One region of the Sulfurovum aggregans genome, then DNA from elsewhere that is predicted to be linked to it. Evidence: riboswitches for the same ligand, from Rfam matches in the RefSeq annotation. Region 1 holds a riboswitch; each other region holds the start of a gene.
What was found. Region 1 has a riboswitch for cyclic di-GMP ahead of ACZ48W_RS03590 (type IV pili methyl-accepting chemotaxis transducer N-terminal domain-containing protein). Riboswitches for the same ligand answer to the same signal wherever they lie in the genome.

Region 1 (6,643 bases):
AGTATCTTTACAGTGTAGAGTCATTAAGCAATGAAGTTATGCTAAAAGATGCTGTTGTGATACTGAAACGGGGAAATCATGCCATCATCAAACAGACTTTGCATGGTAGAGGTGTCTACCTGTACGGTTGTGCGAAAGGTTTAAAAGAGGGGTACAGATATGACCTTTTGGTACAAAACATCACAACATATCATGGACTTAAAGAGGTCACGGATGTTATCAAACTTAAAGAGAAAGGGAAGATAAGTTTAGATGCTTACTATTATTCAAGTAAAGCGATATATCAGAGTAATTTAAAGCAAAATGAAGTAATACGTAATATAACAGGGGTCTATCATAATAAAAAAATTACTATAGGGGGAAAAGAAATCCCCCTCTATTTTAAAAAAAAGATAAATAGACTATCTGATGGCAGTAAACTAAAGATAGGCTATGCCCATCTTGGATATTATAAGAAATTACAGTTGGTTGTTTACAGTAAAAAAGATTTTGATATATTGGAGAAATAAATGGCGTACTATAATTGGATATTGGCATTTCATGTAATGAGTTTTACCTCTTGGATGGCAATGTTGTTTTACCTGCCTAGACTCTTTATCTACCATAGAGAGCATGCAGATAATGAAGCGTTTGGCGAAGTAGTAAAGATACAGGAATATAAACTCTATACATATATAGGAGCACCTGCAATGTGGGCGACTATTATTTCCGGAGGATCTATGCTTTATCTGAACCCTGGTATTTTCCAAAGTGGCGGATGGATGCATGTGAAATTGTTTTTTCTGATATTTTTGATCGTATATAGTTTTTCACTGAATATGATCCGTAAAAAACTTATCATGGATCCGTTTTATAAAAGCGGCAAATATTTCAGATTTTACAATGAAGTGCCTACATTGCTTATGATAGGTATCGTAATTATGGTAGTTGTAAAACCATTTTAAAAGCTATGATTGTAAATAATTTTGTGTTATAATAATCAAATTCAAAAATAAAAGGAATTAAAGTATGGAATTGCCAGCTATTAAATTACCACAAATCGAACTTCCGTTTGATATCCCTGTATTGTTACATCCCCCAATAGATCATTTTATTATCGCATTGCCGATCATTGTTCTTTTGTTGGAAATTGCCAATCTTATTGTAAAGAAAAGAGCCATAGGGGTTGCGTCCTTCTTTTTACTGGTTTTAACTGTGGTAGTAGCTGTTGCTGCATACTTGACAGGAAGTGTAGATGGTAAGGAGGCTTTCCCGTTACTCAGTGAAGCTGCGCAGGGAGAACTTAAATCACATAAACTTTTAGGTACTTATCTTATGTTCTTCTCTGTAGTGGTACTGGTATTTAAAATACTCTCCGCACTAATTAGCCGAGGGCTCATGAAAGCACTTTATCTGTTAGTGCTTATCCTATTTGTTGCAGGTATACTGAAGCAAGGTAAAGAGGGAGGAGAGCTTGTTTATGAGTATGGTGTGAATGTTGAAAAAGTACAAGAACTGGACAGTGAACTTGATGATCTCAAAGAAGAACTCGAAGAGTTGGAAGAAGCAAGTAAATCTGTAAAAACAGAAGAAGAGAAACCTGCTGCAGCAGCTTCTCCAGAAACAACCTCAGATTCTGAAAAAGCAGTAAGCAAAGATGTAAAAACAGAAGAAAAAGAGACTTCAGATGATGCTGCCCCGGCAGTGAATGAGAAAACAGAAGAGGTAAAAGTCGAAGTGGTTCCTCAAGAGACGGAAAAACCGCAAATAGCTACACATTAAGAAAACATGGTTTTCTATTATGACCCGCCATCTCCTGCAGGGTCATATTCTATTTCATAACGATCTTTATTTACAGTTGTTTTAAGCGTGGAGAGATACTCTGCCATTTGAATGGTTTGGTTCTCATCCAGTGATTTAGCAAAAGATATCATAACGGAACCAAATGCAGTACGTGTTTTCCCCTGTTGAAGATCTTTTAATCTTTGCAATAATATATCTTTTCTTACACCTTGTAATCTAGGTGAAGCCCCCATCCCCTCCGCATACATACCATGACAGGAATTGCAGGCATTTTTAAGATAAAGTGCTTCAGCATCGGTAGAAGCAAAAAGTATAGATGAAAATATGTGCAGAATAAGAAGCTTTTTCATATCAACAGATCCGTTTTTTTAGTATTCTAGCAAAAGATTGCAAATATCTCTTTTATAACATATTTTATTGATATTATTATCCCAAATCCCGAAATAGAAAATTCATTTCATAAAAATTGAGAGACTATAACCCGTTTTTGTCTCCGAACTGTAAAAAAGTGTGCTTAAAAGAGCTCTTTGTATCCCTATGTCAACAAAGTGGTGCGTCAAATACTCTTTTTAAAGCCATTTTCCTGATTTTTTGACATAGCTATCCTGTCACTTTGTCTGAAGAAGAAATGATAAAGGGAATGCCGCAGTGGTGAAGTTGCTACTCTAAACTGAGCAAATAGCATTGATGCCGTATGTGATTGAGGATATCCACAAACGCTTCATTGACTTTAAGCACGATTTGGCGAGCATGATGGACTACTTTACCTGCAATATGATACAGTTTATAGCGAATGGTTTGAATGGTGTGTTTTTGCCAGCTGACATGTAATATACGTTTAAAGAGTATGAACAGGTTGTATGCCAATGTACCGATATGAAAGTAGAGCGCATTGGCTTGAAAGTCTGAAGTTGGCAGGTACTTCAGATTGAACCCGTTTTTCAGTTCTTTGATTCGGTTTTCACTGGTATCACCCCGTTGTCGGTAAAAGCGTACAATCTCTTCAGCTGTTTTCTCCAAGTCATTGGTGGCAATCACACTGTAACGTTCAGAAGCGAGTGCCAGCTTCTCTTCCTGGCTTAGAAACGCCTCCATGCCATGCAGCAATGGGGTGGTGGTTTTTTTAATCACAATCATACGAAAGGCATGATCGGTATTCTGCATCGTGTGGTAAAATTCTGCTACCTCTTCTTTGAGATGATGTGCGGTACCTTTTATTGTTCTAAGGGGTTCCCAGGAATCAATTGTTTCAATGTTTGTCAGTACACTCCTGTCAAGATGCCCGCCTACCACATAGATGATATTACGATTATTGCAATAATTGAACAGTGATGACTGATACGAAGCGCTATCGGCTCTCAGATAGGAGAGTTTTCGATGTTTGGGAAGTTGTGCTTCACACTGTTTGACGAATGCAAGATTATGATCAGCAGGTGCTACATTACCGGCTCTAAACTCCTGATGAATCACATAGCCGCCATTAAGATGCCTAATGATGGGAGTAAATCCCGGGAACATTTTATAGGTGGTAAACGCAATAGATTTATGGCTTTCTATCACGGTTGCATCAATATCAAGCACCAAAGGTTCATCTATTCTGCGAAGATAGCGTTGTAGCAAGGTACGGTTGAGTTTTTCCATCCCCGACATCTTGACTTTGCCGGAGCGTTTGAGCCATTTGCCGATACTGTCTGCTGTGGGAATATGCTTTATCCCAAGTAGTTCTTGAAGTGCGTGATCGGACTGAAGGGTGCGGATATCCTCCAGATATCTGCCTCCACTGTGTAACATTAGAACAAGTGAATGGATAAAGGTATAAGGATCGTAGCCTCGGTTACTTTTAGGTAAAGGAAGATATCGGTTGCATAACCGATCAAGCTTGATTGCTTTTAAAAACTCTCCAAAGACTGCCTCTCCTGCTCTGGGTGTCAGTCTCTCTTCGGTGCTCTCTACAGTGAAATTTAAAACACTTTGTGCCATACTTTTATCCTCCTGGAAAAAGCTCACCCATTGGGTGAAAGCGTTGAGTGGGCTTTTTCTCTGGCTTTCTTCGTATTTTACGGCATCTTCACTTATTCTTTTGTTTTTCTATTTCGGGATTTGGGATTATAAGTATTGTTGAAGTTTACAAGAAGTACAATTAATAGTGTAGTAAATACGATGTTTAATTGAAAAAGCCAAACCTGTTGTGAAGCAGGGACGGAAAGTTATGGGTCTTTTGAATGCAAGATTGCCAGACTGCTTAATTTAAGTATAAGCTTTTCTTTCTTCTTTGTCTTTTTTAGTATTCTGTTATTTTAATATACTAAGTAAAAAAGGAGTTTATAGTGTCTGATTTTATGAAAAAAGCAATAAAAATTGTTCTTCTTCCCTCTCTTATTTCCAGTTATGCTTTTGCAATTGAAATCAAAAATCTTTCTGTAGCTGTAGATGTTGCCGGGAAGCAAAGAATGTTTACACAGCGTATGTTGAAAGATTATGCGATGGTAGGGCTGGAAAACCATTTTGGAAATCCTGGAGAAGACCTTAATAAAATAATGGGATTATTCGAGAACCATTTGAATTCACTTATAGAGTTTAATACGGATCCTGCCACAGAAAAAAGTCTAGAAAAAGTCAAAGCTATGTGGGGTCCGATCAAAGCGGCATTAAATGAACCACCAAGTAAAGAAAAAGCAGGGAAAATGCAAGAAGATCTGGAGGCACTGCTCAAACAGTCAAATGAAGCAGTCGGACTTTTTGCAAAGCAGACAGGAAAAACATCCGGAGAAATCATCAATATATCGGGACGGCAAAGAATGCTTTCCCAAAGGATGGCAAGCCTTTATATGCTTAAAGTATGGGGTGTGGATGACCCTCAGTTCAAAGAGAAGATGGACAAGGCAATGAATTTGTTTAAAACTTCATTGGATAAACTGATGAAATCCGATATGAGTACACCGGAGATCAATAAGTTGCTGAAAAAAGCAGAAAAGTCTTTTATGTTTTTTGAGATCATGAATAAATCAAGTTCGAAATTTATTCCGTCACTGATTTACAAAAAATCAAATGAGATGTTAAAAGATATGAACACGGCAACAGGCCTTTATGCCGCACAGGAAAAGTAGGAAATACGGATTGGCAGTAAAAAAAATTAAAATGGGTTTGGTAGCAGTTTCACTTTTTATTACTTCAGTTCCAGCGATAGAAATAACCAGTACTGTACAGGCAGTTGATATAGCAGGGAAGCAGAGAATGTTCACCCAGCATATGTTGAAAGATTATGCAATGGTAGGAAGGGGAAATACTTTTGGCAAACCGGGTGAAGACCTCAAGAAGATAGCAGAAACTTTTGAAGACCATTTTGATTCATTGACAAAACTGAAAAGTTCAAATTTGAATACTGATGAGATAAACGGCCTTTTGGCAAAAGTCAAACGGTCATTTATGTTTTCTGAAATAATGGACAGATCAAAATCCAAGTTCGTTTCAACGCTGATATACAAGAAGTCAAATGATATTCTTTTGAATATGAACAGTGTAACACAAAAATATGTTGAGTTAAAAACCAAATAAAAGGAGACAGGATGAAAAATAGAATGATCAAAAATATAGGAATGGCAGCAGCAATATTTATATTGTCAGGGATGTGTACAGCAGAAGAGCTAAAGGCCCCTTCAACAGATGTGACAGTGATAGCAGATACTGTAAAATTGATAGATATAGCAGGTAAACAAAGAATGCTTTCCCAGCGAATTGCAAAAGATTACCTTTATGCGGGTATGAAGATTGCTCCGGCAAAGGCGAATAAACAGCTTGAAAAATCTCTTTCCGAACTTGTAAAATCCCATAAAGTGCTTGTGAAGTCCATTAATGACCCGGAGATCAAGAATCTTCTTGCTTTTGTTGAAATGAGTACAGAAGACCTTAAAATAACGGCAAATGAACCATTTACAATCGATAATGCACAATTGGTTATAGATTTAAGTGAATCAATGCTGGAAGGAAGCCAGTATGTTGTTGATTCATTAAAAGAGACGGTAAAGATCAAAGAATCTAAAATCGTAGGTATTGCAGGAAAGCAGCGTATGCTTGCACAGCGTATTGCCAAATATTATATTGCTTATCAGGCAGGGATTAAAGATAAAAATACAGTTGAGCAGATGAAAGCGGCAGTAAAGTTGTTTAGTGAGTCTCATGCAGCACTTATGCAAAATCCGGCAAATACACCGGCGATCAACCGGAAATTGAATGAAATAGACAGACTTTGGAAAATTGTATATAAGTTCTATCTTAATATTGAAAAAGGCGGATTGCCATTAATTGTTTTTAATACAACGGATAATATTACCAAAAAGATGAATGAGATAACGAAGCTTTATGTGGAGCTATATAAATAAGGATGAATAATGAAAAAAATATTTTATATATTTTTTCTTTTGTTAGGATCGACACTTTTCAGTGAAGCGGCAACAAGAGGAGATGTAAATATTATTGAGGCTTCGGAAAATATTAGATACCTTAGTCAAAAGATGGTAAAAGATTATCTTTTCCTTTATAAACATCCTGATAAAAAATTAGTGAAGGATGAACTGAAAAAAGCACTGAACAGGTTAAATAATGATTTCAGGATTATTGCTACAGCAACCAAGGATACCGATACAAAAGATATTCTTGAGTTTCTTGCCTACAGCAAGGATCAGATAGCACAGATCTTCGAGGAAACACCGGATAAAGAAAAAGCTGCATTGATGCTTGATTATAGTGAAACACTGCTTGAAGGGGCAGATTCCATTGCTGCTGCGCATAAATATGATTTTTCCAGAGAAGAGGAGATGTTAATGGTAACCAAAAAAATGGAATATCTTTTTGAAAGAGTTAC
Region 2 (6,643 bases), 250 kb from region 1:
CTGCGGAAATGGGTCATCACTCCCACAAGATCCAAACCTTGTTCTTTTATCAGTCCCAATGCAACATCCAACTCATCAAGTGCTATACCGTTACGATGCATTCCTGTATCTACTTTCAACTCTACTTTTGCACCTTTTTGGGCTTTCACAATATCACTCAGGATATTGATAGCAAAAGAACACTTATCATCTTTTACTATCTTGTCACCCAAAACTAAAACGGTTTCAAAGAGTGCTTTGATAGACTCTGCCTCTACACTCTTTCTCACTACGGCATGTTTAATGCCAAACTGGGATGCAAGTTTTGCCATAAGCTCCAGACCATGTCCATATGCATTGTCTTTGAGAACAATAGCGATCTTGTCTACCGAGCCGGTTTTTAGTGCAATTTGGTTAAGATTATGATAGAAGTTTTCTTTATTGATCGTGATAGTTGCCATAGAGGGATTATACATGCTTAATAAGTAAAAAGGGATTAAAATGGATTGGTTTACTGGCGTAGTTGTTGTTGGGATGGCTGCAACACTTATTTTTACAGGATTTCTTGTGAAAGAGTTCAGGAAAAGTATCAAAGAGAGCAAAGAGGGTAGAGTCAGTGGAAAATGTAACCTTGACTAACAGAGTAATGCCTGCTGAATGGGAGAAGCAGAGAGCTGTACTTATGTCTTTTCCTCATGAAGAAACAGACTGGGCAAAAGATGATCTTGAAGCTGCTCTTTCACCTTTTATCCGTATCGCCCAAGCCATTGCTTATGGAGAAGCCGTTTACATCATCTGTAAAGACAAAGAAAAGATCTCTTCTATGTTCTGTTCTGCTCGAAACATGACTTTTATAGAGATACCTACCAATGATACATGGATACGTGACTACGGATACATCAGTATCAAAGAAGAAGGCAAGACTAAACTGCTTGACTTCACTTTTGATGGCTGGGGAGGCAAATTTGAAGCTTCACTTGACAACAGTGTCAATCAACATTTACATCAAAAAGGCTATATGGGTGTCACTCCTCTTGAAAAAATCAATTTCGTACTTGAAGGAGGCTCTGTAGAAAGTGATGGAGAGGGGACTGTCCTCACTACTTCAGAGTGCCTTTGTAATCCAAATAGAAATGGTGGACTGAGTAAAAAAGAGATAGAAGAAAAATTAAATACCTACCTTGGAGCTGATAGAATTCTATGGCTTGACCATGGTTATCTTGCCGGAGATGACACAGACTCTCACATAGATACCTTAGCCCGCTTTGTCAACAAAGAAACCATAGTATATGTCAAGTGTAATGACAAAGAAGATGAACACTATGAATCATTACAAAGGATGGAAGCACAACTCAAAACATTTAAAACAAAAAATGGAGATCCTTATACCCTTATTCCTCTGCCTATGTGCGAAGCAAAGTATAATGACGAAAGAGAAAGGCTACCTGCTACCTATGCCAATTTTCTCATTACCAATGATGCACTCATCTACCCTGCCTATCATGATAAAAATGATAAAAAAGCCGGAGAGATATTTCAAGGGATATTTCCGGATAAAGAGATCATTCCTGTACATTGTTTAAAACTTATTGAAGAGGGAGGAAGTCTCCACTGTTCTACGATGCAGGTTGTTTATTAACGCCTATACCCAAGATCAAGCGTCCAATACGTTTTGTAATACCCCTTTGGATTTGTACTTTTTGCCAATGCCATTTCCCTGAAATTCGGGCTCATGATATTGGCACAATGGGAAGGACTTTTCATCCATGCATTCACAATTTCCGATAGGGTTTTCTGCCCGGCACCTACATTTTCAGCAAAGGCAAAAGCCTTTCTGTATGTGTAGCCATGAAATTTCCCGCGTTCCGACGCTCTGCTTGCATGCCCTTTTTGTCTCCCTGTAATATCTGTCAATTTTCCGGAACCCGCATGGTGAGATAAATTATGTGTCGCCATATCATGAGCATGTTCAGCAGCGGCCCGATGCAGCTTATCACTCCATTTCAAAGGCATTGCTGCTTTAAATACCCCCTTATGTCCACATCTTCTTGGTTTGCTTCTGAGTATATTGATCACATCAAGATACGATTTAACCATAGTACGGTCACTGTCATAACGATAGGGAGTATTGAATCTGCTATCTATAGGAGTAGTTTCATTCGTACCTGCATGGGCATCCATTGTAAATAAACCGATAATGATCAGAAAAGAATATCGAAACATTCTCTCTCCTTTATTGCATCTATTGAATTGATTAAAAAGAAAAAGAGGGAATACACAGTGTAGACCGCTGGCAACCTGGCGATCTTTCTAAAAGATCCATGGCTTTCCGTCCCTGCTTCACAACAGGTTTGGCTTTTTCAACTTTTAATAACTTATTTTATAAAATATCACAAACTAATTTAAAATAAAATAAATCCAAAGTTCTCACGCTTATGCTAAAATAACAGAAAAATAAAGGCAAAGCCTATGCAAATTGCTCTTATCCAACAACAATATCATGGTAGTAAAAATACTACTATCAATATAAGTACACAAAACATACAAAAAGCTGCACAAGATGGTGCAGAACTCATTGTTCTGCAGGAATTGCATCAAAATGAGTACTTCTGCCAAAGTGAAGATACAAATTTTTTTGAATATGCTTCTGATTTTGAAGCAGATGTATTGTTTTGGAGCAGTATTGCCAAAGAAAACAGTATTGTACTTGTCATTTCACTTTTTGAAAAACGTGCACCGGGTCTCTACCACAATACTGCTGTAGTCTTTGAAAAAGACGGCTCCATTGCAGGGAAATACCGAAAAATGCACATTCCTGATGACCCTGGTTTTTATGAAAAGTTTTACTTTACCCCTGGTGATCTTGGATTTGAACCCATACAAACCTCTATTGGTAAACTTGGTGTACTGGTATGCTGGGATCAATGGTATCCTGAAGCGGCTCGTATTATGACACTCAAAGGGGCTGAAGTTCTCATCTACCCTACAGCCATTGGCTGGTTTGATGAAGATACTCAAGAGGAGAAACAACGACAACTGGAAAGTTGGATCACCATACAACGTTCCCATGCCATTGCTAATGGTATCCCTGTAGTCAGCTGTAACCGTGTAGGATTTGAAGCCGACAGCAGTAGAGTAATGAAAGGGATTCGCTTTTGGGGTAATTCCTTTGTCTGCGGTGCACAAGGTGAGATGTTAGCTCAGGCAGATAATGAAAGTGAAACCATTCTCTATGCAAATATAGCGCATGCACGCACCAAAGAAGTACGAGACATCTGGCCATTTCTACGGGATAGACGTATAGAAGATTACAATTGTCTATTAAAACGTTTCTGCGATTAAGTTATTTTAATTATAATCCGTAAAAATATTTTCCCAAGGAACAATCATGTCAATGGATATTACCCCCGTAAAAAAAGGTGAACAAGTTCACTTTCATAACCCTGCTATAGCATTTTATGAGGCTATTGGTGGTGAAGATGGAATGCGAGAACTCATGTATAACTTTTATGACAAGATCTATGAGAGTGATATCGCCCACTTCTTTCCCCAAGATGAAGAAGAGTTTGAAGCGGTCAAAGTTAAAAATACCAAATTTTTCATCCAGATCTGTGGTGGACCGAAAGTCTATGAAGATGAAGCAAAAGGAATGGAGCTTAATGAATATATGATCAGGCTTCATGATGATTTTTCTATTACTGAGAAATCACGCATAGAGTGGCTTGGTACTATGAGGGAAGCCCTTGAAGAGCTTGAAAATGTAGATAAAAAACTAATAGAAGATTTTTGGAGCTACCTTGAAAACTTCTCAAAACTGACTGTCAATACTTTTGCTGACGGCAGTACCTATTATGCAGCATATACACAGGCAGCGGAAGAGAAATAATTTTCTCTCTGCCTGAACCTGTTCCAGGTTCTCTTTGATATGCTATTCCATCCTGTAAGAAGGATGGAACTCTATTCAATCTTTTTCTTAAGAAGCTGGTGCAAATGCAGCTTCCATTGTTTCCAGTTTTAAAACCATTTCATCATATTTTGTTTGTGCTTCAGCTTCACTGTAATCTAAAGTATCTACAAGTTTTGTTTTAATTTCCGTTTCATTCTGTACCATTATTTCACTCATCATACCAAAAGCTGTATCTACCGTAATTTCTGCATTTGCAATGATCACTTCTGTCACAGGGTCAATAAGTTCTTGTGCCACTCCTGCTGCTTCCAGTAAATGTTCTGTAACGTACACTTCTACATCATCTGGAGAAAGCACCATAATCGCATCTACAAAATTTGAAACCAACTCGTAATCTGTTTCCAGTTCTCCGGTTATACCGCTTATATTCATATCAGCAATCATCTCCTGCATTCTTTCCACACTCATGGCATAAAGTTCAGAATCAGAAATTACATTCATTACATCCATTGCTTCAGCAAAATATTGTACACGTAACTGCTCTACTCCACTGAGATTCTGATCTGCAATCGTAGCGATCAATGTACCTAATGTACTTCCGCCTACTTCCAATAAGTCTATTTCCGGAACAGACATCTCTTCTGCGATTGCTCTATAGAATGCTCTTGTATCATTGGTATCTGTTGCAAGCTCTGCAGCCTGTTGTAATGCCATTGCTGCCTGAAGTGCTCCCTGATCCTCTAATTCAAGCATATTTGCCTGCAATTCTTCTACTGTCAATCCAAGGACAGATGCAACTCTTTCCTGAGCAGCTGTCATATTCATATCTGCTGCCATAGCTGTTTCATATACTAAAGTAGTAAGTGGTGTGATCATCTGTTGTGCAGCAAGGTTTGCTTCATCGATCATTGCTGTCATCGTACCTGTAAACGGCATTTTTGTCACTCTGTCATATCCACCCTGTACAAGCAATGTTGCTCCAGCTATCATATCATCCTGTGAAACAGTCATACTGTAAGTACCGTTCATATCTGTTTTTACTGAAGGCTCAGTAGTTTCACATTCACCATTGTTATTGATATCCAAACATACTGTCGCACCTACCAGTTCAGGATCTACAGCAGTTCCCTGTACTGTTGTCTCTGTTGATCCGGAAGCTGAACCTCCACCACCACAACCAACTAAACCAAAACCTGCTACCAATGCAGTTACTGCTATAATACTTGTTTTTTTCATAATTCCATCCTTTAAAATTGATACTGGTATTATGACAAAGAAGTATTACCTGAAAATTACTAGAAGTTATTATAGTTATAACCATAGAGCCTATACTGTTTTTGAAGTATTATTATAAAACGGGTAGAGCACCCTGTTTAAAAATAGTAGCCAAGATTCACAATCGTAGAAAGGTCACTTGCACTATCACTCAGACCGTGAGAAACCCTCAGATTCATAAACCAGTGCCTATTGAAAGCATGATTTACCATCAATGTTGTATTTTCAATATCTTCAATACTGCTGTAAACTGATTTCTCTCTGCTGTATGAGAGATTGATATAGGTAGTGTCAAACAGATAATATCCTATACTTACCGATTTTGTATCTATATTCCGGGTCATCTCATCATGCATAAACGTATATTTGTAATAAAAATTCATATCAAATTTATCTATTTTATAATTCATATTCACATTCAAAAAATAATCTGTTTCATTACTGCTGTCTGAAGCTATAGGCAGTACCATACCCGGCCCGAATTTCATGGTCATATGATCCATTTTTAATTTATAGTTTACGGACAGATAGAGATCATTGCCTGCATAAGTATTGTTCTGGGAATAAGACTGGGTAAACAGAGTAACTATAAAATTCTTATAATAATAGTCAGCCATAAATGAGACCAAAGTATCATTTGTACCATTGCCTGTTTCCACATAACCGGCACCCAGCATGATATCAAAATGGTGTTCTGCTTTAAGAGAAAGTTTTCTGGTTGTACATCCTGTTTTATCAACCAATTCAAAGAAAGGTGTATTTGGACACTGATCTACATCATTATCTACACCATCCATATCACTGTCAACAGATGCCAATAGATTTACAAAAAGCAAAGAGAGTAAAAGCAAAAACCTCATTGGAGTTACTGCCCTCCCTTAGGTGTCTGAATATCCGGTACGGACATCGTTACCTGGGGTGCAGGAAGAGAAATATCTCCTATAGACGGAGGTACCGGCGGCATCTGCGGCATATCTTGAAGAGGCTTCGTTAAAGGCGGTACTGGCATTTGCGGCAATTGCATTGCATCTCCGGAATTGCTCATCGCATCTCTCAGCTGGGAAATAGCCTTTGTTCTCTGCTCACTGTTGAGTTTTGCAATCTGTATCTTTATCTTATTCATAATCATATATTTTTCAGATTTTTTTGCATGCTTAAGCTGTGCGATCTGTGCAGAGATATCTGTTTCCGCATAAATATGGGTTGTCAGGAAAATAGATAATACAAATATATATTTCATCACGTTCATTATGCCCTTTACTTATAAAAATTATATCATAAGTATAGTTAAAAAAAGTTACTTCAATATTACCTTGGATAGATCCAACATCACTTTTGTACCATTTTTCTCTTGACTTTCTATTTTGATCCCAATAGATAATTCATCACATAATTTTTTAACAATATGCATTCCTATACCTATTCCTCTATCCTGCTCTTTATAAAATCTTTCAAATATTTTTAAAGGATTTTTAATCCCTA
Region 3 (6,643 bases), 410 kb from region 1:
TTAATATGCCTGGCCCTTTCTAATTCATTTTTAGTGATCCCAAATATTTTGTTGGCTATTTGAACTTGTTTGGGTCCCATACATGCCTTACTCTCAAAGCCCATCATTCTCTCATGCTCGCACCATCTTCTGAAAGTCTCAGTGTCATTATATTCCTGGAACATAAAAGAGACAGGGTGAATACCTGCTGTTTTTGCATCAACTAAAAACTTGGAGAGAATGTAGTCTATGGAGGGGTTCTCCAGTGTGACTATAGACTGTGGCAACCCAAGGGATGTAAGTAGGTCTAAAATGCCTAGATTTGCCGTTGTAAGACGTTCATCTATGCGAAGTTTACTTAGATTTTTAAAAGCTTCTTTCGTCTCAAGAGAGATATGCAGTTCTTTATCTTTTGAGAGCAGGGAAAGTGCCTGTGCTATCTCCGTCTGATCTTTTATTTTTGCCACACGTACAGCATCGAAACTAAAATCATTAAGAAAAGCTATCTCTTCAGCACCACCCTCCTTTAAGGGGTTGGTTCGCACAATGATGAAACTTTTGGAGTGTTCCATGTGTGAAAGAAAAAGAGCGATGTTATAAAGCGCTTCTTTTTTACGGCTTGGTGCGATGGCATCTTCAAGATTAAGTGTGATCATATCTGCATCGCTCTCATCCATACGGTTGAGGTGTTTAAGGTTAAGGGGGTTCAGCATCATATTTGAACGATAGTGTTTCAATGTGTATTTTTGCTTTTTGACTGTACCAAAGTGATCCGGATACATTTCCAAGGGGAGGTTCTCTAAAAAGTTTAAGTTATTGAAAATCATAGAGTTATGATAGCAAAAAAAACTTCTCTCTTCCAGTGTATACATATATTTCACAAAATATACAAGAAAACTTTATTCCATTATCTTCCAAAAGCTTTTAAAAAAATGTTATAATTCCAGGTTAATTTTTGGAGTATAAATTTATGATCATAGAACTTATTTTAGTCGGTATCTTTATCGGTACAATGTCAGGATTTTTTGGTATAGGCGGGGGGATGATCCTTGTACCTATACTCCTGGCACTCGGCTTTGAGATCAAAGACGCTATTGGCATCTCTATCGTCCAAATGGTATTCTCTTCTATCTTTGGTTCTTACCTCAATCATAAAAAAGGTTCGCTTATCATCGGTGAGGGTATATTTGTCGGTTTGGGCGGATTTGCAGGTGGTTATATCGGCGGATATGTTACCCAGTATATATCGGATGCTGTTTTACAGGGACTTTTTTTCGCATTGTTGCTCTTTGCACTTTTCAGACTTTTCTTTTCCAAACATCATGAAGATGACAGCCAAACCAAGTCATTGAATAAAGGCTTACTCTTTGGTATAGGATTGGGAATAGGTATCTTTTCCATTACTCTGGGTATTGGAGGGTCTATTATACTTACTCCTCTTTTGGTAGGCTTATTGCATTATCCTATTAAAAAAGCAGTAAGTGCAGGGCTCTTTTTTGTAGTGTTTTCTTCTATAGCAGGAATGATAAGCCGTTTGAATACAGGAATGATAGATTTCCATAACGGATTGGTCGTAGCAGCAGCTTCACTTGCAGGGGTGGCATTGGGGATATGGCTAAAAGATCATGTAACTTCAAAAAATCATAAGATAGCACTGCTGTTTCTTTATGTATTTGCATTGGCAATGTTAATAAAAAAGATGTGGTTTTAAAAAATATCGGAACCGATATTTGAGTTGCGGCAGTGTTCATGGAAAGCTAAAACATTGCCTCCAAAAATAAAAATGAATAAATAAAAGGCAGTAAATGGCAAGTGTTAAAAAAGATATGATACATGTTTATGGTGCAAGAGAAAACAACTTAAAAAATATAAACATCAGTATCCCTAAAAACAAGCTTGTAGTCATTACAGGTATTTCAGGAAGCGGTAAATCTACATTAGCTTTTTCCACACTTTATGCTGAGGGGCAAAGACGTTACATAGAGTCACTCTCAAGCTATGCCAGACAGTTTTTAGGACGGGTAGGGAAGCCTGATGTCGATAAGATAGAAGGGCTTACACCGGCTATTGCCATCGACCAGAAGACAACCTCTAAAAACCCTCGTTCTACGGTAGGGACGATCACAGAGATCTATGATTATCTTAGACTGCTTTTTGCACGTGTGGGAGAACAGCATTGCCATGAGTGTGGAAAGCCTATCTCATCGATGTCCGCAAGTGATATTATCGAAGAGGTACTGAAGCTGCCTGACGGCGCAAAACTTGTCATTATGGCACCACTTGTCAAAGAGAAAAAGGGTACTTTTTCAGATATGCTGGAGTCACTGCGACACAAGGGCTATGTACGTGCTATGATAGATGGTGTAATGGTGCGCCTTGATGATGAGATAGAACTCTCTAAAACGAAGAAGCATACCATTAAAGTGGTAGTCGATAGAGTAGTGGTTAAAGAAGAGAGTCGTGACCGTATAGGGCAAGATGTAGAGAAAGCACTAAAAGAGAGTTACGGAGAGATGGAGATCGAAGTACTAAACTTTGAAGAGTTGGACTTGGACAGACAGCATATTCACTACTCTGAGCACTTGGCATGTTTTGATTGCAAGTTGAGTTTTGAACCTTTGGAGCCCGTAAGCTTTTCATTTAATTCACCAAAAGGTGCTTGTCCTGCCTGTGATGGGTTGGGGATCCGTTATGCCATAGACCTCAAAAAGGTCATAGACCAAGAACTCTCTATTGAGAAGGGTGCAGTCAAAATCATGTACGGTTTTAATAAGAGTTACTATACTAAATTTCTCAATGCTTTTTGTGAACAAAATGATATTGACATTAAAATACCTTACGGTGAACTTCCTGAATATCAACAAAAAGCTATACTTTATGGTATCGGCGGTACGGTTGATTTTACATGGAAGCGTCATAAACTCAAACGTGAATGGCCGGGGGTTGTGAAGTTTGCACATGATATGTTCAAAGATGAGAAAGACCTCTCTGAATATATGACCGAAAAAGTATGTGACAAATGTAACGGACACAGACTTAGACCACGCTCTTTGGCTGTGAAGATAGAGGGCAAGAATATTGCTGATATTATTGATATGCCTATTGAAAAATCTTATGCTTATTTTGCCGACGAGAAGAGTTTTTCTCATTTGAGTGAACAGCAAAAGATGATAGCAGAGTCTATACTTAAAGAACTTCAGGAGAGACTCTTCTTTTTGTATGATGTTGGATTGGGATATATTTCGTTAAATCGTGATGCAAGAACCATTTCCGGAGGTGAGGCACAGCGTATCCGTATTGCTTCACAAATAGGTTCGGGACTTACAGGTGTGATGTATGTACTGGATGAGCCCAGTATCGGATTGCATGAACGCGATACCATGAAACTGATTCGTACATTGAACTCTCTGCGGGATAAGGGAAACTCTGTTATCGTAGTAGAGCATGATAAAGAGACGATTCTTGCAGCGGATTTTATCATAGATATAGGTCCCGGTGCAGGAGAGTTTGGTGGAGAGATAGTCTTTGCAGGGGATGCAAAGAAACTTTCACGTGCCAAAACACTTACGGCTGACTATCTTTATGGTAAAAAAGAGATAGCTTATAGCCATGACAACCCGCAAAAAGAGTGGATAGAGATAAAAAATGTAACCCTGAATAACATTGAAAAACTTGATGCAAAGATACCGCTCAGGAACCTTGTGTGCATCACGGGTGTAAGCGGAAGCGGTAAAAGTTCACTGATACTTCAAACTTTACTTCCTGTAGCAAGAGAGCTGCTTAACCATGCAAGAAAGGTCAATAAAGTAGATGGTGTAGAGATCACAGGACTTGAGAAACTTGATAAAGTCATCTATCTTGATCAAAGCCCTATAGGACGAACTCCGCGCTCAAACCCTGCAACCTATACAGGTATCATGGATGAGATACGTAAACTTTTTGCACAAACGAAAGAAGCAGAATTGAGAGGCTACAAAATAGGACGTTTCTCTTTTAATGTCAAAGGCGGACGATGTGAGAAGTGTCAGGGTGACGGACAGATCAAGATAGAGATGCACTTTTTGCCGGATGTGCTTGTAAGCTGTGACGCCTGTGATGGTACGCGTTATAATGCACAGACAAGAGAAGTGTTGTATAAAGGGAAGTCTATTGCTGATGTATTGGCTATGAGTGTAGGGGAGGCATTAGAGTTCTTCAAAGCCATTCCTGCTATAGCTGTTAAGCTCAAGACACTGACAGATGTAGGTTTGGACTACATTACACTTGGGCAAAATGCAACTACACTTTCAGGTGGTGAGGCACAGCGTATCAAGCTCAGCAAAGAGTTAAGCCGTAAAGATACAGGGAAAACCCTGTATATTTTGGATGAACCTACTACCGGACTTCATTTCGCAGATGTAGACAGACTGACCGGTGTACTGCATCATCTTGTTGAATTGGGTAATTCGGTAGTGGTGATCGAACATAATCTGGATATGGTTAAAAATGCAGATTACATCATAGATATGGGACCGGAAGGTGGAAACAAGGGGGGACTTATTATTGCGACGGGTTCTCCGGAGAAGTTGGCTGAGGAGTATGAACAGACGGGAAGTTATACCGGTGAGTATCTGGCCAAAGAGTTGCTATAGCATCACTCTTTGCCATTTTAGTTTAGACAGCCATCACGGACGACGAAACTGTTTTTTCCCCTTTTTTTGACTTTCATAAGCAAAATTCAGACCCAGTTTAACAATATAAAGCATAATAAAACATGCTATTACTTCATATCCTATGGCCCAGGTCAAGATAAAAGAGGAGTGTTCAAAGAGAGAAAAAAAGAGTTTAGGTTCTCCTCCGGCAATATAAAAGAGAAGAAAAAGAAGACCGGCCAAATAAGGCAGTGAAATAAAATAGATGGCTAAAAACGGTTTTTCAAGACCTTGGGGGAAAAAAAGAGGTGTGTCTGAAAAATGAACTTCTTTTTGTGAGAACTTTGTAGATGATCTGATAGTTTTTTTTAATGGGGGATGCGTTACGGTTGCATGCATTATATGAGTTGATGAGCTCATAGGGCCACTCCTTTTTGCTATTGCAATATTTATTCAAGTGCTGATCTGAACAACCCGGCTGCCTTAAGAAGACCCGTGGTTTTCCGTCCTATTTTCACAAATAGTTTGGCTTTATTTACATATATATAGATAGTAACAATTAATATATTAATATTAAATTAAATCAAGATAGAAATAACAGTTAATAGGTTAAAATACATAAAAAAATAGGCTTTCTTTTGAAAACAATCACTATTATAGATACATTCGGCTTTTTCTTTCGCTCTTATTTTGCACTTCCTCCTTTACGTAATTCGGAAGGCTTTCCTACAGGGTTGCTGACAGGATTTATAAATCTTGTCGATTCACTCCATCGTGATCACAGTACAGATTATTTGGTATTTGCACTTGACAGTAAAGGGAAAACATTTCGAAATGAACTTTATCCGGAATATAAAGCAAATCGTGAAGCACCTCCTGAAGACTTGACAAAGCAACTTCCTATTGCCATAGAATGGATAGAACAGATGGGGTTTGCAAACCTTTCCCGTGAAGGATATGAAGCAGATGATGTGATCACTACAGTGACAAAGTTCGCCAAAGAACAGGGAATGAAAGTACGTATTGTTTCGCATGATAAAGATCTTTATCAGCTTATTGATGACGGTATGGTCGTAATGTATGATTCTGTAAAGAAAAAAGAGGTAGATGAGCAGGCATGTATAGAAAAATTCGGGGTAAATCCTAAAGATTTTGTTGACTTTCAGGCAATAGTAGGAGACAGCTCGGATAATGTTCCTGGAGTTAAAGGAATAGGAGTCAAAGGAGCGGCAAAACTGATCAATGAATTTCATACTCTTGAGAATATTTATGCCAATATTGAAAAATGTGGAACCCCTCGTATACAAAAGCTCTTACTGGAGAGTAAAGAGAAAGCCTTTTTGTCACGTGAACTGGTAACTATGAGAACAGATGTATTTAAAGATCTTGATCTTGAGAGTTTTGTCTTTGAAGACAGAAATTATTTGAGCTGTCTGCTAGATGAATTCGAACAGTATGAGATGAAACAGGCGATCAAAAAGGCACAAGTAGGGCAGAATGAAGCAGGTTGCAGTGATGTGGTCAAGCCCAAGCCAAAAGAGCCGATACTCAGTTTTGAAGCAGTCACTTTAGACAGCAAAGAGAAGTTGGACAGCGTCATAGAAAATATTGAAAATGACACAATCTTAGCTTTTGATACAGAAACTACAGGCTTGGATACCAAAGTAGCAAAGATGGTCGGATTTAGTTTTTGTACGGCAACAGATAAGGCATATTATGTACCTGTAGGACATAGTTATCTTGGTGTAGGAGAACAGGTACACATAGATGATGCGATCGTATCACTCAAAAAACTACTGAAACATAAAGTCGTAGGGCAAAATCTAAAGTTTGATCTCTCTTTGCTCTACAACCAGTACGGTCTTGATGAGGTCACCCCTTATGCAGATACGATGATCATGGCATGGCTTTCAGATCCCGGAAGCAAAGTAGGACTTGATACTTTGGCAAAGAAGTTCTTTAAGTATGATATGAAACCGTTTAAAGAGATGGTGAAAAAAGGGGAAGATTTTTCCGCTGTTTCCATAGATGAC

Region 2: it holds a riboswitch for cyclic di-GMP, as region 1 does, so the genes downstream of both, ACZ48W_RS04770 (CAP domain-containing protein) here and ACZ48W_RS03590 (type IV pili methyl-accepting chemotaxis transducer N-terminal domain-containing protein) in region 1, are expected to answer to the same signal.
Region 3: it holds a riboswitch for cyclic di-GMP, as region 1 does, so the genes downstream of both, ACZ48W_RS01450 (hypothetical protein) here and ACZ48W_RS03590 (type IV pili methyl-accepting chemotaxis transducer N-terminal domain-containing protein) in region 1, are expected to answer to the same signal.

What each region holds. Positions count from the first base shown of each region.
Region 1 covers NZ_AP042387.1:722,437-729,079, reverse strand. Annotated here, with positions in the region: gene ACZ48W_RS03615 (endonuclease/exonuclease/phosphatase family protein) at 1-509, shown strand, start outside; gene hemJ (protoporphyrinogen oxidase HemJ) at 510-944, shown strand; gene ACZ48W_RS03605 (DUF2231 domain-containing protein) at 1,009-1,761, shown strand; gene ACZ48W_RS03600 (c-type cytochrome) at 1,779-2,132, opposite strand; gene ACZ48W_RS03595 (IS1380 family transposase) at 2,443-3,762, opposite strand; cyclic di-GMP riboswitch class I at 3,949-4,028, shown strand; gene ACZ48W_RS03590 (type IV pili methyl-accepting chemotaxis transducer N-terminal domain-containing protein) at 4,110-4,889, shown strand; gene ACZ48W_RS03585 (hypothetical protein) at 4,900-5,337, shown strand; gene ACZ48W_RS03580 (type IV pili methyl-accepting chemotaxis transducer N-terminal domain-containing protein) at 5,349-6,161, shown strand; gene ACZ48W_RS03575 (hypothetical protein) at 6,171-6,643, shown strand, end outside.
Region 2 covers NZ_AP042387.1:969,962-976,604, forward strand. Annotated here, with positions in the region: gene ACZ48W_RS04755 (alanine racemase) at 1-440, opposite strand, end outside; gene ACZ48W_RS04760 (hypothetical protein) at 481-618, shown strand; gene ACZ48W_RS04765 (agmatine deiminase family protein) at 596-1,618, shown strand; gene ACZ48W_RS04770 (CAP domain-containing protein) at 1,615-2,202, opposite strand; cyclic di-GMP riboswitch class I at 2,269-2,345, opposite strand; gene ACZ48W_RS04775 (carbon-nitrogen hydrolase) at 2,449-3,321, shown strand; gene ACZ48W_RS04780 (globin domain-containing protein) at 3,368-3,865, shown strand; gene ACZ48W_RS04785 (hypothetical protein) at 3,953-5,122, opposite strand; gene ACZ48W_RS04790 (hypothetical protein) at 5,260-6,021, opposite strand; gene ACZ48W_RS04795 (hypothetical protein) at 6,027-6,401, opposite strand; gene ACZ48W_RS04800 (sensor histidine kinase) at 6,459-6,643, opposite strand, start outside.
Region 3 covers NZ_AP042387.1:308,958-315,600, reverse strand. Annotated here, with positions in the region: gene ACZ48W_RS01465 (HpcH/HpaI aldolase/citrate lyase family protein) at 1-806, opposite strand, end outside; gene ACZ48W_RS01460 (sulfite exporter TauE/SafE family protein) at 935-1,690, shown strand; gene uvrA (excinuclease ABC subunit UvrA) at 1,785-4,610, shown strand; gene ACZ48W_RS01450 (hypothetical protein) at 4,644-5,030, opposite strand; cyclic di-GMP riboswitch class I at 5,076-5,150, opposite strand; gene polA (DNA polymerase I) at 5,249-6,643, shown strand, end outside.